Regions from separate parts of the Dyella koreensis genome, predicted to be linked through region 2. Evidence: riboswitches for the same ligand, from Rfam matches in the RefSeq annotation. Region 2 holds a riboswitch; the other holds the start of a gene.
The links. Region 2 has a riboswitch for S-adenosylhomocysteine ahead of ISS97_RS15090 (ATP-grasp domain-containing protein). Riboswitches for the same ligand answer to the same signal wherever they lie in the genome.
Positions count from the first base shown of each region.

Region 1: another riboswitch for S-adenosylhomocysteine. It lies ahead of ahcY (adenosylhomocysteinase); the one in region 2 lies ahead of ISS97_RS15090 (ATP-grasp domain-containing protein).

Region 1 is NZ_JADIKD010000008.1:130,564-139,024, forward strand. Features, by position in the region: gene ISS97_RS06330 (carboxylate--amine ligase) at 1-964, opposite strand, end outside; gene ahcY (adenosylhomocysteinase) at 1,189-2,622, opposite strand; S-adenosyl-L-homocysteine riboswitch at 2,661-2,742, opposite strand; gene ISS97_RS06340 (S9 family peptidase) at 2,890-5,409, shown strand; gene ppc (phosphoenolpyruvate carboxylase) at 5,619-8,324, shown strand; gene ISS97_RS06350 (TIGR00645 family protein) at 8,388-8,461, shown strand, end outside.
Region 2 is NZ_JADIKD010000011.1:683,995-692,455, forward strand. Features, by position in the region: gene ISS97_RS15085 (GGDEF domain-containing protein) at 256-1,758, opposite strand; S-adenosyl-L-homocysteine riboswitch at 1,918-1,994, shown strand; gene ISS97_RS15090 (ATP-grasp domain-containing protein) at 2,009-2,881, shown strand; gene ISS97_RS15095 (NHL repeat-containing protein) at 3,244-4,353, shown strand; gene ISS97_RS15100 (ubiquitin family protein) at 4,388-4,714, shown strand; gene ISS97_RS15105 (lipocalin-like domain-containing protein) at 4,796-5,305, opposite strand; gene ISS97_RS15110 (LysR family transcriptional regulator) at 5,416-6,264, shown strand; gene ISS97_RS15115 (DUF6630 family protein) at 6,286-6,822, opposite strand; gene ISS97_RS15120 (DUF1697 domain-containing protein) at 6,970-7,482, opposite strand; gene ISS97_RS15125 (M14 family metallopeptidase) at 7,528-8,460, opposite strand.

The sequences.
Region 1 (8,461 bases), on a different contig from region 2:
GCAGGCCCAGCGCATCCTGGTAGGCCATCTCGCAAACATTCACCCCGCAGCGCGCGGCGAACTCCACATACGTCCATGCGCGCGTATTCACCTCGAGGATGCGAAACACCCCGTCGCGCGCGTCGCGCTTGAACTCGGCGCTGAAGATGCCGCGGTACTGCAAGCTGGCCAGCAACGCCGTCATGTATTCGATGGGCGCCTGCACCTGCGCCAGCGGAATACTGCGGCAGTAGGAGCTGTTGCCGAAGTCCGGTGGCGAGATGCGGATGCGCTGCCGTGCGAACAAACCTGTCAGCACGCCGTCGCGATCGCGGAAACCATCGACAAAAAAATGATCGGCGGGTGTGCCTGGCACATACTCCTGCGCCATCAGCGTGAAGCCCTGTGCGTGCAAGCGCTGCCAGTTCTCGCGAAGATCTTCACGGCGCTTGACCCAGACACCCTTGACGCCGGTGACTTCGCTGAACTGCTGCGAGTTCACCGGCTTGATGAAGACGCGATCCAGCGATTCGAGCGGAATCGCCTCGATATCGGCGATCGTGTCGATGCGATACGTGCGCGGCTTGGGAATACCCAGCGTGTCGAGATGGGCGGAGAAGCGCGCCTTGTCCTGCAGGATTTCCTGGGTTTCGCGCGAGCTGGTGCTCAGTGAAAAGCGCGCGCCGAGATCGCTTTGCGGCAGGCCAGTCAGCCATAGCGCGGCGTCGTCGGCGCCCGGAATCAACACCGCGTGTTCGAGTGGGATGTCGCGCAGAGCTTCGTAACCCCGCGACCCTAGCGAGCCATCCCAGGGCGGCGACCCTGGCGTGGGATGGAACCAGCGCGAATGGGTGGTCAGATCATCGGCGGGGCAGGCGACATAAGCGGGAATGCCTGCGATATGCAGGCTGCGCAGAATGCCCAGCGCTGTGGCGCCACGGCCAAGCACGATCGCCGGCATTCGATATTGACGGAGCTCCCCCATAGGCACCATCCGGTTATCCAACGAAACGTCAGGGCGTCATCGTTTGTGCGGCGATGCTAGCACTGCGTTTCGGTGTGCGGATCAGGCAAGTTCACGGCGCAAGAACACGCGGCATGGCGCGTCATGGCTAAGTTGAGGATTGTCTGGCGATGTTCTCGCGCCACAAAAAAGCGCGCGGCTGACGCCGCGCGCTTCATTTTGCTGCATGCCCTGACAGCAGCCGATCAGTAGCGGTAATGATCCGGCTTGTACGGACCTTCCACCGGCACACCGATATACGCAGCCTGTTCCGGCGTCAGCTTGGTCAGCTTCACGCCGATCTGCTCAAGATGCAGGCGGGCGACTTCCTCGTCCAGCTTCTTCGGCAGGCGATACACGGTCTTCTCGTACTTGTCCTTGTTCGCCCACAGGTCGAGCTGGGCCAGCGTCTGGTTGGAGAAGCTGTTGGACATGACGAAGCTCGGGTGACCGTGCGCGCAACCCAGGTTCACCAGGCGACCCTCGGCCAGCATGTAGATACTGTGGCCAGTCTTGGCGAAGGTGTAGCGATCCACCTGCGGCTTGATGTTCTCGCGGGTGACGTCCTTGGCGCCGTTGAGGCGGTCGATCTGGATCTCGTTGTCGAAGTGGCCGATGTTGCACACCAGCGCGTTGTTCTTCATCGCCGCCATGTGCTCCAGCGTGATGATGTCCTTGTTGCCGGTAGTGGTGACGTAGATGTCGCCGATGCCGAGGGTGTCTTCGATGGTGGTGACCTGGAAGCCTTCCATCGCCGCCTGCAGGGCGTTGATCGGGTCGATCTCGGTCACGATCACGCGCGCGCCGAAGCCCTTCAGCGAGTGCGCGCAACCCTTGCCCACATCGCCATAGCCGCAGACCACGGCGACCTTGCCGGCCACCATCAGGTCGGTGGCGCGCTTGATGCCGTCGGCCAGCGACTCGCGGCAGCCGTACAAGTTGTCGAACTTGCTCTTGGTGACCGAGTCATTGACGTTGATCGCCGGCACCAGCAGCTTGCCGGCCTCGGCCAGCTGATAGAGGCGGTGCACGCCGGTGGTGGTCTCTTCGGAGACGCCCTTCCACTCGGCCGCAACCTTCTTCCAGAAGCCCGGGCGCTCCTTCAGCACGCGCTTGAGCAGATCCTTGATCACCTGCTCTTCGTGGTTGCCGCTGGGGGTGTTGACCCAGTTATCGCCGTTCTCGAGTTCCAGGCCCTTGTGGATCAGCAGGGTGGCGTCGCCACCGTCGTCCACGATCAGCTGCGGACCGAGCTCACCCGGGTGGGTCAGCATGTCGAGCGTGCAGTCCCAGTACTCCTCCAGCGACTCGCCCTTCCAGGCGAACACCGGCAGGTCGCCGGCGGCCAGCGCGGCGGCCACGTCGTCCTGGGTGGAGAAGATGTTGCACGAGGCCCAGCGCACCGAGGCGCCCAGCGCGCGCAGCGTCTCGGCCAGCACAGCGGTTTCCTTGGTGACGTGCAGCGAGCCGGACAGGCGCACGCCCTTCAGCGGCTGCTCCTTGGCGTAGCGGGCGCGGATCTGCATCAGGCCCGGCATTTCCTCTTCCGCCATGCGGATACGGCGGCGGCCGAGCTCGGCGAGGGAGATGTCGCGGACCTTGAAGTCCTGCGTGGCGGAATCTTTGGTGACTGCGTTCATGGCGTATCTCCGGTGATCGCGACGAGGTATGTCGCATCGTTGACCGGGCGCCGTTACAAAGGCTATCCGCCGAGCCTGGCCGTGGCTAAACCATCCACGGTCGCAGCGCCCCTCGGCGAGAGCCGCAGATTATAGCGTCAGTCCCCTCCGGGTTCTCCGGGTCGGCGTTTGACGGCCGGCACCGAGGCACATGACTGATGGCCTAGGGTCTGGCGCCCGCGGCGCCGTTATGGTCGCAAATTCCTTCGGCTACGGTGCTGACTCGACATGGATAGATCCCTTTCACGCCTCGCTCTTGCCGGTCTCCTGCTCGCGGCGCTGCCGCTGGCGATGCACTCGACGGCGGTGTATTCGCAGGCAGCACCGGTGGCTGTCGCGGCTGCGCCAGCCGGCGGCTATCAATTGCCGCCCAAGCCGCTGCAAGCGCTGGTGGACGCACCCCGCCCGCCGCAGCTGTCGATCAGCCCGCATCGCGATCTGCTCGCGCTGACGCAAGCGCCAGCGCTGCCCGGCATCGATGTGGTGGCCCAGCCAGAATTGAAGCTGGCCGGCTTGCGCATTAATCCGCGCACCTATGCGGAAAGCCGCTTCCTGTTCGGCAGCGACCTGTGGCTGATGGAGATCGCCAGCGGCAAGGAGATCCACCTGCAGGGCCTGCCGCAGCCGCTGTCCATCGCCAGCTCCAGCTGGTCGCCGGATCAGCGCTACCTCGCTTTCAATCAAGTCGATGCCAAGTCGGGCAGCAATGAACTGTGGCTGGTGGACGTGGCGGCGCGCAGCGCGCGCCGGCTCACTGACCTCCCATTGAACACGGTGGCCAGCCGCGGTTATGCCTGGATGCCCGACAGCCAGCAGCTGCTGGTGCAGCTGCGTGCAGAGGGGCAGGGCGCAGCGCCGGTATCCAATGCCATTCCCTCCGGGCCGAACGTGCAGGAAACACAGGCCGGGCAGGGCGTGAAGGCCATCCGCACGTATCAGGACATGCTGCGCAACGAAGACGACGCACGCGTGTTCGAACATTACCTGCGTTCGCAATCGGCTCTCGTCGACCTGCAAGGCAAGGTAACCCGCGTGGGTGAGTCGGCACTGACGCTGTCCGTCGACGCGTCGCCGGATGGCCGTTATCTGCTGCGTCAGCGTGTGGAGCGTCCGTTCTCCTATCTGGTGCCGGTCACCGAATTTCCCCGCCACATCGAAGTGCTCGATCTCAACGGCAAGCTGGTCAAAGAGATCGCCAGCCAGCCGCTGATCGAAGGCCTGCCCACCGGCAACGATGCCGTGCGTACCGGCGTGCGCGATATCGAATGGCGCAGCGATGCGCCCGCCACCCTGGTATGGGCCGAGGCCCAGGACGGCGGCGACCCTGCACGCAAAGCCGATATCCGCGACGCCGTGCTGATGCAGACGGCGCCGTTCGACCATGCGCCCGTCACCCTGGCGAAGCTGGCCACCCGCTACCAGGGCACGTATTGGGGCAACGGCAATCTGGCCCTGATCAGCGAGTTCTGGTGGAAGACGCGCCAGGTGAAAGAGTGGCGCGTGGCACCGGATCACCCGGAACAGGCTCCCAAGCTGGTTCGCGAAGGTTCTTCGGAGGACCGCTACAAGAATCCCGGCAAGCCGATCACCGTCAGGGATGAGCATGGTGAATCGCGCCTGCTGATCGCGGCCGATGGCGAAAGCATCTTCCGGCTTGGCGAAGGCGCATCGCCGGAGGGCAATCGTCCCTTTGTGGACAAGGTTGACCTGCGCGATGGGCAGGCCGCGCGTCTGTTCCATTCGCAGGCGCCGTATTACGAAGCGCCGCAGGCCGTGCTGGATTCGGAAGGACAGGGCCTGCTGACCTCACGCGAGTCGCCCGATGAGCCGACCAACTTCTTCGTTCGCGATGGCAGTGCCAAGGGTTCGCCGCTGCGCGCGCTTACGCACTTCCCGCACCCCACGCCGCAGCTCAAAGGTGTGAAGAAGGAACAGATCCGCTACAAGCGCAAGGACGGCGTGGAACTCACCGCCACGCTCTACCTGCCGCCCAAGTACGACCCGAAAAAAGATGGCCCGCGCCCGATGCTGATGTGGGCCTACCCCACCGAGTTCAAATCGGCCGAGGCGGCCAGCCAGGTCACCGATTCGCCATACCGCTTCAACCGCATCGGCTTCTGGGGGCCGCAGGTGTTCCTGGCGATGGGCTACACCGTGCTGGACAACTTCGCGGTGCCGATTGTGGGCGAGGGCAGCAAGGAGCCGAACGACACCTACATCCCGCAGCTGGTGGCGAGTGCCGAAGCGGCGGTGGACGAGGTCGTGCGTCGCGGCGTGGCCGACCGTAACCGCATCGCCGTGGGCGGCCATTCCTACGGCGCCTTCATGACCGCCAACCTGCTCGCGCATACACGGCTGTTCAAGGCCGGCATCGCGCGCAGCGGCGCCTACAACCGCACACTCACACCGTTCGGCTTCCAGTCCGAAGAGCGCAACTACTGGCAGGCGGAGGAGGTGTACAACACCATGTCGCCGTTCAACTACGCCGACCACATCAAGGACGCGCTGTTGATGATCCACGGCGAGCAGGACAACAACTCCGGCACCTTCCCGATCCAGAGCGAGCGCCTGTATGCGGCGATCAAGGGGCTGGGCGGCACCGCCCGGCTGGTGATGCTGCCGAACGAGGCGCACGCCTACCGCGCGCGCGAATCGATCATGGAAATGCTGGCCGAGTCGAATGAGTGGCTGGAGCGTTACGTGAAGCAGGCGAAGCCGGCGGGTGATGCTGGTAAGACCGTGCGCTGAGTCGATCGGTCGGCCAGTTCAAGAACGGGGCGCCAGGCGCCCCGTTCTCATTTGTAGGAGCCCACCCTGTGGGCGACCGGGGTAGCGGCGCAGCCGTGGTTCGCGCACAGGGTGCGCTCCTACAGGGACAACAAGCCTTTGCGGCGGCGCACAAAAGACGGAAATCTTGGAGTAGTCTTGGCCGTCCAGACATCCAATCCGTGGCATCGATGAGCCAGCAACGCAGTCCTGAGTTCGCCCCGCACGACGCCCCACTCCGCGAAGACGTACGCCGCCTCGGCACCCTGGTCGGCAACATGCTGGCCGAACAGGTCTCGCCGGATTTCTTTGATGAAGTCGAACGTATCCGCACCGCCGCCATCGCGCGCCGCCACGAAGGCGCGCCGCTCACCTTGCTGGCGAGCTTGCTGACCGGGCAGGACACGCAGCGTGCCGAAGCACTGGCGCGCGCCTTCGCCACCTACTTCCAGGCCGTCAATATCGCCGAGCGCGTGCACCGCATCCGCCGCCGCCGCGATTACCAACGTACCGAAGGCGCACCGCAGCCGGAATCGCTGCTGGATGTGCTGACGCGACTGAAAGAGCAGGGCGTAGGCGCGGCCGAGTTGCTGGAATGGCTGGCGCGGCTGCGCGTGGAGCCGGTGTTCACCGCGCATCCCACCGAGGCGATGCGCCGCTCGCTGCTGGAGAAAGAGCAGGCGATCGTGCGCGCGCTGATCGACAACTTCGATCCCAGCCGCACACCGCAGGAACGCAAGGAAGACGACGACCGCATCTTCATGGCGCTGTCTTCGGGCTGGCAGACGGCGGAGGCGTCGCCGATCCGCCCCAGCGTGCAGGACGAGCACCATCACGTCGGCTTCTATCTGGCCAACCCGATCTACCGCATCGTGCCCGCGCTGTACGAGTCGCTGGCCGATGCCTTGCAGGAGGTCTACGGCGTGGCGGTGGCGCTGCCGCGCCTGCTCGCCTTCGCCACCTGGGTAGGTGGCGATATGGACGGCAACCCGAACGTGGGCGCCGACACCATCGCCGCCAGCCTGGGCACGCAGCGTGCGCACGTGCTGGAACACTACGCCGCCGACATCGCCGGCCTGGCGCGTTTGCTCAGCCAGACCGAGGGGCGGGTCGCCGTGGACCGGGGGCTGGCGCAGCGCCTGGCCGACTACCGCGAGCGCTTTCCCGAAGCGGCGGCGCAGGTGCGGCCGCGCCACGCCGACATGCCTTACCGCAGTTTCCTCACCATGGTCGGCGCGCGTCTGCAGGCCACCCATGATGACGATCATCCGGAGGGCTATACCTCTACCCAGGAACTGATCGGCGACCTGCAGCTGATCGCTGACAGCCTGTTCGACCATCGCGGCCTGCATGCGGGCGCTTACGCCGTGCAACGCCTGATCTGGCGCGTGCGTACGTTCGGCTTCCATATGGCGCGGCTGGATGTGCGGCAGGATTCGCGTGTGCACGACGACGCCCTGGCGGCGCTGACGGGTGACGCCGATTGGGTTTCGCTGAGTCCGGCGGCGCGCATCGAGCGACTGCATGCCTATGCTGGTGGCGAGCGCGCTTTTGGGGCGAGCGACGACGCTGGCGCGCAGGCGTTGAAGGCGGTTTTCGCCACATTGCATGACGCACGAAAGCGCTACGGCGCCGAAGCCCTGGGGCTGTACATCATCAGCATGGCGCGTTCGGCAGCGGATGTGCTGGCGGTGCTGGCGCTGGCACGACACGGCGGACTTATTGCAGACGGCGGCGTACCGCTCGATATCGCGCCGCTATTCGAAACCGTCGACGACCTGGCGAACGCGCCAGCGACGTTGCGCGCCTTGTTCGGCGACCCTGTCTATCGCGCGCATCTCGATTCGCGCGGTGGCCGCCAGTGGGTGATGCTCGGTTACTCCGACAGTGGCAAGGACGGTGGCACCCTGGCGTCGCGCTGGGGCCTGCAGCGTGCGCAGGTGGAATTACTGGAAGTTGCGGGCGAGGCTGGCGTGCGCCTGTCTTTCTTCCACGGCCGCGGCGGTTCCGCCAGCCGCGGTGGCGCACGTATCGCGCCGGCGCTGATGTCCTCGCCGCGCGGCTCGGTGGCGGGCGTGCTGCGCGTGACGGAGCAGGGCGAGGTGATCCATCGCAAGTACGGCATCCGCGCACTGGCGTTGCGCAATCTGGAACAGACCGTGGGCGCGGTGCTGCGCGCCAGCCTGCGGCCACGCGAGGTGGAGCAGCGCGAAGCGCTCTGGCGCGAACGCATGGCCACGCTGTCATCCATCAGCCGCCAGACCTATCGCGCCTTTGTGGAGCGTGACGGATTCATCGACTACTTCCGTTCCGCCACGCCTATCGACGTGATCGAACGCATGACGCTCGGCTCGCGCCCGTCGCGCCGCCGCAGCATGCGCGGGGTGGAGGATCTGCGCGCGATTCCCTGGGTGTTCGCCTGGACCCAATGCCGTTCCATCATCACCGGCTGGTACGGCCTGGGCACCGCGCTGGAACGTGGCGCCGCCGAATTCGGCGAGGCCGCGCTGATCGAGATGGCGCGCGACTGGCCCTTCTTCGCCAACATGCTCGACGACGTGGAGATGGTGCTGGCCAAGAGCGACCTCGCTATCGCGGAGGTATTTTCGCGCCTAGCCGGGCCGCTGCATGAACCCTTCTTCGGCCTGATCCGCGACGAGTTCGAACTCACCAGCCGCTGGCTGCTGCGTCTGAAGGGCAGCGACGAATTGCTGCGCGACACGCCGAAGCTGGCCGTGTCGATCCGCTTGCGCAACCCCTACATCGACCCGATGAGCCTGCTGCAAGTGGATCTGCTGCAGCGCTGGCGCGCGTCCGGCAGCGAGGACGATGCCTTGCTGCGGGCGCTGGTGGCCTGTGTGAACGGCGTATCGCAGGGCCTACAGAATACGGGTTGATTCGTCTTGCGTAATTTCTTGCGGAGCCGCTAGGCTGGCCGATCTCTCCCCGCATCGAAGTCTATGCAACCCTCGAACAACCCCCGCCTCGGCCCGCTGCCGTTTCTCATCTTCAGCTCGCGCTGGCTGCAGTTGCC
Region 2 (8,461 bases):
AAAAACATCCCAACGTCTGACACTGGAAGGAGTGCGGCTACGAAGTACGCCGCGCTCTTCTAGACCATTTCTCTTTGGTTACTTTCTCTCTAGGCCCCCTCGGGGGGTTGGGTCAGCAAAGAGAAAGTAACTCGGGCGCCGGCAGGCGTCCGACATGCCCGCTGCATAAGCGGCCAGGTCGCGATAACTCAACGATTGTCGCGACCATAAAGAACAGCCCTCAACGCTTCCCGGCGCAGAGATTTAGAGCAGCCCCTAAGCCGGCGCATCCCGCGCCGGCTCAAGCGGCGGCGCATAGGCGATGCGATCGCGACCGCTGCGCTTGGCCTCGTACAGTGCCTCATCGGCACGCGCCACCAGATCGGTCGCGACCTGGTCGCCGCTCATCGGATAGACGGCCAGACCGACACTGGTCGTGACAATGCCGAAGGGACTGTCGGCATTGACGATCGCCATGCCGCGGATGGTCTCGCGAACCTTGACCGCCATAGCGGTCGCGCCGGCCAGATCGGTGTCCGGCAACAGCAATGCGAACTCTTCGCCACCATAGCGCGCCAACAGATCGGTCGAACGCTGGCACAGCTTGCGCAACTCGCCGGCCAGCTCCCGCAGACAACGATCACCGACAAGATGGCCATAGCGATCATTGACCAACTTGAAGTAGTCGATGTCGATCATCAACAGACCAAGCGGCTGTCCAGTGCGCTGCGCCCGAGCGTACTCTCGCTGCAAGGCATGATCGAAGCCCCGGCGATTCAGGGTGCCGGTCAGGGCGTCTTCCCAGGCCAGGCTTTCCAGCGCGGCGCGGTCATGGCGCAGGGCATCTTCCGATGCGATATGCCGGGCCTGCATCAGCGTGCTGCGCAGGCCATAACCCACCAGGGCCACCACCACACCCGCCACGCCGAGATAGAAATGTTGGCGCAGCAGAAACAGCGAAGTCAGCAGCACGGCCAGCGCCAGCATGAGCGGACTGCCGCTATGAACGATCCGCGCCAGACGCGGACTGTGCAGCACTGGCGGAATCACGCAGCGCCATCCCAGTGCCGCCAGCAACAGAAACGGCATCTCGATCACCCACAGCGTGCGATAACCACCGACCTGCGGCGCTTGCAGGGCCAGCACATGATTGAAGTACACCGCGGCAAACAAATAGGCCACGGTATAGATCGCCAGCAGGCCGAACAGCCGGCTCTCGCGATGCCCCTTCGCCGCCAGGTAGCGCAGGACGCAGCAGAACGCGAGAAACAGATTCTCGAGATCGAACATCCACACTACCTGCCGCGCATGGTCGGCATCCGCCGCGCCCTGCAAGGTGGTCAGCGAGAACACATACACATAGAACAGATAGCCAAGCGAAACGGCCATCGCCGCATCGACCGCGCGAACGATTTTCGACTGGCGTTCTTCGTTGGCGCCGGAAGCCGCATAGGTAATCGGCACGCCGTACTGGATATAGACCAGCATGATCGCCCCCGGCGTGAGGTTATGCCGGTCGAGCACCAGCTCGGACGCCGCACTCATCGCCATGCCGAGCGTCCACAGCAGCATGCTCGCCGCCACCAGGATCCACCCCTTGTAGAGCGCAAACCCATCGAGCAGGCAGCGCCGCAGCATCACCAGGGTCGCCAGCAATGGTGCGGCGATCATGAAGGGGTAGGACAGCGTCATATCGTTTTGCGGAAACAGCGCTACAACCAGCACCTGCAGTGCCAGGAACGCACCAGCGAGAGCCAGCTCGATCTTCGGCAGTGGCATGCTCACATCCGCGATAACCGGGCCAGCCTCCATGGCTTCCCCGCTGTGGCACAGCTTGGGAAATCGCCCGTTCAAAAGCAAGGACGTGATCCGCATACCGGCAAACGGCATGCGCCGCGTTGACGGCCGGGGTGCCGCTCGGGGAGACTAGTTATCTATCGGGCTGAGGGGTGCTGCGACGGACTGGTTCCGCCACGCTCAGCCTGGATCCATCCAGACAAGGGCGCCCTCCATCATTGGAGGTTTCAGCATGTCCGCAACTATCCCCCTTCGCCTCGCGATCGCCACGTCCGACCTGGTTCCCGGCATCCATCCGGACGACGCCCATCTCGCCGCCACCCTGCGCCAGCTCGACATCGAACCCACCGCCTGCGTGTGGAACGATCCCGCCGTGGACTGGGCCGCCTACGACGCCGTACTGCTGCGCTCGACCTGGGACTACTTCAAGCACTACGCCGCCTTCACCCGCTGGCTGGACCGCCTGCCGATTCCCACCATCAACGACAAGCCGCTGGTGCGCTGGAACAGCGACAAGCGCTACCTGCTCGACCTGGCCGCGCAGGGTATCGACATCATTCCCACCCAGATCGTGCCCGCGAAAGACCTGCCGCAAGCCCTCTCCGCGCGACACGGGGAAGAGGTAGTGGTGAAACCCACGGTGAGCGGCACCGCCTGGCACACCGCGCGCGGCACGGTCGGCGAAGCAAGCTTCCAGCAAGCCATTGCGCAACTCCCGCTGGCGTTCGACTACCTGGTGCAACCCTTCCTGCACGAAGTCGTCAACGACGGCGAATGGTCGCTACTGTTCTTCGGCGGCGAATTCAGCCATGCCGTGATCAAGCGGCCGGCGGCCGGCGACTATCGCGTGCAATCGGATTTCGGCGGCACCGCCGAGCTGATCGAACCCGATGCCGCACTGATCGCCAGCGCACAACGCGCCCTCGCCGCCACCGCCGCACTCGGCCACGCCAAGGTCGCCTACGCGCGCGTGGATGGCGTGGTGGTGGGCGGCAAGTTTCTGCTGATGGAACTGGAGATGATCGAACCCTTCCTGCATCTCGAAGTACGTCCGGACGCGGCGGAGCGTTTTGCCGCGCACGTGAAGCAGCGATTGACAGCGTGATCGCGCAGCACACGATCAAGCGTTTTGTTGCCAGCCCGTGACATCGCCGCGCGCCTCACGATTTCTTTCCGCGTACATCCCAGAACAAAGAAGCCGGCGCGCATTTTCATCGGCTGTTGACGCCGCGGCGCCATCGGGGGCGTAGAAGGACGATGGCGAGCCGCCGACATGGAGGCGGCCGGCTCGCCGTTGCCGGAACAAGAAATCATTGACTCGCTCATGCGGGCACCCCATCAGGCCACCCGGCGGCCCGGTGCGGTACGTCTGTGTCCAGAGACGTGGTGCGAATCCGGCGCGGATCGTGCGTCAGTTTGAGAGCTTTTGAAGTTTCGCTACTCCACTCTCAGCCACAGGACACAACGATGAAACGTCGACTTTTGTCGTGCCTGCTTTGCGCAGGTACTTTCGCAGGTAGCGCGCTGGCGAGTTCGCTACCACCGGGAACGCTGTTGGCGGTAGACCAGACAGCCGGCACCCAGCATCTGGGCTCGCTATTCACAGTCAACCAGAGCAATGGCCAACGCATCGTCTTCAGCGACTTCAGCAACACATCACAAGGCGTAACCGGCGTCGATCCCAACGGCGTCGCCTGGCTGCCCGGGCAGCTGCTGGGCCTGATTCCCGGCAGCGTACTGGTGACGGACGGCAGCGGCGGTACCGACGAGCGCGGCGCGCTCTACCGCATCGATCCATCCACCGGACAGCGGACGCTATTCAGCGATTTCGGCAACGGCCTGCAAGGTCCACTCGGTATCTACCCAGTGAGCGTACTGGCCGTACCACCAGGCCTGCTGAGCTGGAGCGGCGTGCTGGTATGCGACCCCTATGCCGGCACCAACGGACAGGGCGCGCTGTTCTCCGTGGACACCAACGGCCATCGCACCGTCCTCATCGATTTCGGCGACGGCAACGGCCCACAGGGCACCTACCCCGACAGCATGGCGCTGTATGGCGGCCTGCTGGGTCTCGGCCGCACGGTACTGGTGGCCGACGGCAGCGCCGGCACCAATCAACATGGCGCACTCTTCAGCGTCGACCCGCTGGGAAAGACCCGCACCGTGATCAGCGACTTCGGCGATAGCAGTGAAGGGTGGGTCGATCCGAATCCATTGAGCACGCCGGTCGGTATCGCGGTTTCTCCATCGAATCAGGTCTACGTACTGGTCGATGAAGCAGGTACGGGGGGCGCGGGCGCGCTGGTAGAGGTCAACGCGACAACCGGCTATCGCACTTTAGTGAGCGACTTCGGCAACGCCACTCAAGGCACCATCGGCGCCAGCCCAAGCGGTGTGACCTGGCTGGCCAACTACGGCGGCCTCGGCGTATCCGACAGCCTGGCGGGCACTGGCGGCAACGGCACGGTGTTCCTGGTCAACCCCGCCACAGGCGCGCGCACCACGCTGAGCGACTTCGGCAACACCGCGCAAGGCGCGCCAGGCGCCGAACCCAGCGGACTGGCCGTCATCCAGTAGCGCGACCACGCCCTCCACTCTGCAAGGAATCCCTATGAAAACCGAATCCAAACACCGGACACGCCTGTCCGCATGGCTGCTGAGCCTGGTGATCGTCGGCGGCGCCGTGTTCGCACCTGCCGCAGCGGCAATGCAGGAGTACGTCAAAACCTTGACCGGCAAGACCATCACGCTCGAAGTCGAACCCTCCGACTCCATTGAGAACGTCAAAGCAAAGATCCAGGACAAGGAAGGCATACCGCCGGACCAGCAGCGGCTGATCTTCGCCGGCAAGCAACTGGAAGACGGAAGAACGTTGATCGACTACAACATCCAGAAGGAATCCACCTTGCATCTCGTACTCAGGCTGCGAGGCGGCTGATCTCGGCTTGAATAGGCATGAAGGCCAGCACCATCGGGCAGGTCGCCCATGATGCTGGCCTTTCCAGTCAGCGATGCCCGCCTACGGCAACCGCCGCCACACCACCTCGCCATGCGCGCCTTCACTAGCGCCGCTGGAAGGCTTGGCGACGACATAGCTGAGTTCATCGCCTTTGAGCGTGTACGCCGAGTTGCCATCCTTGCCGTTCCAGTTCGGGAACGAAGCCTGCTCGATGTGTGTATGCATCGTGTGGTCATCCGCACTGATGCGGCCGAAGTGCGCATTGCTGTCCAGCGACGCCGCGCGATATTCCTCCGGCGTGCCCTTCGATTTGTCACCGGCGGCAAAGCCGCTACGCTGGGCACGCACCATCTGCATCATGTAACGCCCTTGCGCATCGATGATCCACAAGCCTTGCGGATGCGGCCCGTACAGCTCCACCCGCCGGCCATCCGGATAGACATTGTCGACCCGCTCCAGCGTCCAGGCGCCGACCAGCGCACTGGGCACAGGCATCTCCGAAGCGGCATGCGCCATACCCGCCGCCCACGCCAGACCCAACAACGCCAAAGCCATTCGATACCGCTGCATAAGCTGTTCCCGCTCCGCCAAAGTGCGAACAGCGTAGTTCGCTATGATGCGGCGGTTGTACCGGCCAGCGCGACTTTCAGTCATTACAAAACCATATGGCTCCCGTCCCCATGAAGACGCTCGATCTCGATGCCATCAAGGCCTTTGTACTGACGGCGGAACTGCAGAGCTTCACGCGCGCGGCGCAGGCGCTCGACAGCACCCAGTCCGCCGTGAGCCTCAAACTGCGCCGGCTGGAACAGCAGCTCGGCCGGCGCCTGCTCGAACGCACGCCGCGTCAAGTGCGCCTCTCCGCCGAAGGTGCCGCATTCCTGGAGGCCGCACGCGAACTGATCGGCGCCCACGAGCGCGCCATCGCCTCGTTCGAAGTCGAGCAACGCCGGCTGGTGATCGGTATCAGCCATCAACTGGTCAGCGCCGAACTGCCCGGCATGCTGCGCCGCATGAGCGACCACGACCCGAACCTGCTGATCGAACTGCGCGCCGCCGGTTCCGTCGAAATCGCCGACGCCTATGACGAAGGCAAGCTGGATGCCGCACTCGTGCTGCAACCGGGCGACAAGCGCCGCAACGGCGACAAGCTGTACGACGAAACCTTCGCCTGGATCGCCGCCGCCGACTGGCAACCGCGCACCGGCCAGCCCTTGCCGCTATCCACTCAGGGAGCCTCCTGCAGCATCCGCAACGCGGCCGTGCGCACACTCGACCTGGCTGGCATTCCGTGGACGGAAGTCTTTATCGGCAAAGGCGCAGCGATGGTGGGCGCCGCCGCGGCAGCCGGACTCGCCATCGCCGTGCTGCCCCGTCGTAGCGCGCCACCGCATACCGTCGACGTGGGTGCGAGCCTTTCCCTGCCGGAGCTGCCCACGCATGAAGTGGTGTTGTACAGCGCGCTGCATGATCGCCGCTCGCGCGCGGCGCTGGGAACGCTGGCGGCGGCGTTCAAAAGCCTGGCTTAGATGGACACCCGCGCTGCTGCTTCAAGTGACTTCGCTACCCAGTCGCACCTGGATATCCAACAACGTAGCCAGCTCGCGCAAAGGCTCGTTATCGCGCGTCAGCGTCATCCAGCCGGCATAAGTGTCTTCGTCGGTTTCCCAGGCCCATAAGGTGTAGCCATAAGGGGTCAGGCTGTCATACGCCGTGGCGAACAGCGATGCCGCATCGACATCGGCGTGAAAGTCGTCATCGTCCGGATCGCCATCCCACTCCACCGACAGATTCCAGCGCGACGCCAGCTCATCGATCGCCTGCACCAGCGTCCGCGTATCGTCGGCCTCCACCTGGAAACCCGAACGCCAATCGATCACCTGGGCGATCACCCGGATCGGCTCGACCTCCTCCTCATCGGCATGCCCCACCGCATCGCGGTAAGCCGCGAACTGCTGCAAAGCCGTTTCCTCGTCGCCCGGGTTGATCAGCAGCAGCTGCCAGACGCGGGCTTCTACCGAATCATCGCCATCCTCTTCATCATCAAAGGCATGCTCGGTATCGAAATCGTCGTCGGATGGGTTCATGGGGGCGCTACGGGAAGTGGGAATGGCATGATCGCGCTCGCGGCCTTCATTGCAAAGCGCGGCGTGGCTTTTGGAATCAGGAACCACACCGGATCTACCCACTGAGCCCGCACCCATGAACCCGCCTTATTGGTCGAGCCCATCGCTTCAATACGCCGCCGCCATCTCCGCCAGCTTCAGCACGGTATTCATATTGCGCGCCGTGCCGTTCTTGGCCGCGCCGATCTTCAGCTTGGAATCGGCCATGCCGTCGCCGTAGTAGACATAGACTTCGCGCTTGCCGAGGCGGATCTTCTCACCGTTCTGGTGGGTGACAGTTTTCAGCGTATCGGCCGGCGGTGGCTCGTCCAGAAAGATGGCTACGGTGCGATTGCCTGGGGCTTCTGGAAACGGATTGGCTTTACCCACCTCGGCCATTTCCGCTGCGGTGCGTATCGCCACACCCACTGGCTTGCCGGCGTACAGCGCCAAACGCTTCTCCAGCGCCGCCTTGAGCTGAGCTGCCGATTTCCGGCTGCGAAACACCACATTGCCGCTGGCGATATAGGTGCGCACCTCTTCGAAGCCCACCTCTTCGCACATGGCTTTCAACTCAGCCATAGGCAGTTTGCCGGTGCCGCCGACATTGACGGCGCGCAGCAATGCTATGTAGATCGTCATACGTTCACCCTTGGCAGCGCCTGAGCCATCACGCACGCATCAACGTCACGCTGACGTGGCCACATGCGCCAGCGCGAAATCGATCGCCGCGCACACCGCGGCCGCCTGCGCGGCATTGCACTGCTCGGGAGTGGCCTTGGGGCTGTCGGGATAGACCTCGGTCGTGGTGGTGTAGCGCGCAGAGGTGACGCTTGCGCAAAGCCCGAGCTTTTTCAGCGGGTAGTTGATGACGCCGGGCGCGACCACGGGCGAGCCGATGATCTCACCGTGGCTGTCGGCCGGAGCGATATGAGTGACCTTGGCGACCGCTGCGATCACCGCCTGCTGGAACGCGGGCTGCGGATTCTCCGTGTCATCCACCACGTAGAAGCCATCCGGAATTTCGCCGGGCTCAAACGCCGCACCGTCGCGTGCGGCCAACGCCGGCCGGAATTCCGACTCGTCGGTATCGGTGGTTTCGTGCAGGTCGATATGCACCAGCACGCGGTCGCGGAACGGCGCGACCAGACGCATGAGGGCCGCCGACTCCTGCGCCGGACTGTTGTCGCGGAACGAGCGGTTCGGGTCGATCGCCAGCGGATTCCAGCGATGGATGCGCTCATAGGCCCAGGGGCTGACACAGGGCGCGATCACGAGATTCACGTGACCCGCATAGGCTTCCGCATACCGGTCCGCAAACAGCAGCGCGCCGTGCACGCCGCTGGTCTCGTAGCCATGCACGCCACCCGTTACCAGCACGCAGGGCAGCTTGTCATTCCAGTCGCGACTCTTGATCGCCACCAGCCGATAGCTGTCGGGCGAGTAATCCAGGCGGCCGTATTCCACTACATCGAAGCGCGAACGCAGCGCGTCGACCGCACTCAGCACATCCGCCTCGTAGCTGCGCCGGCGAGTCTGCCGCGCCAGCCACGCCGCCACTTCCGCAGGGCCCCAGGGCGTGCCGGGTGTACCGATGGGATAGGTGGCTTGGTTCGTCATG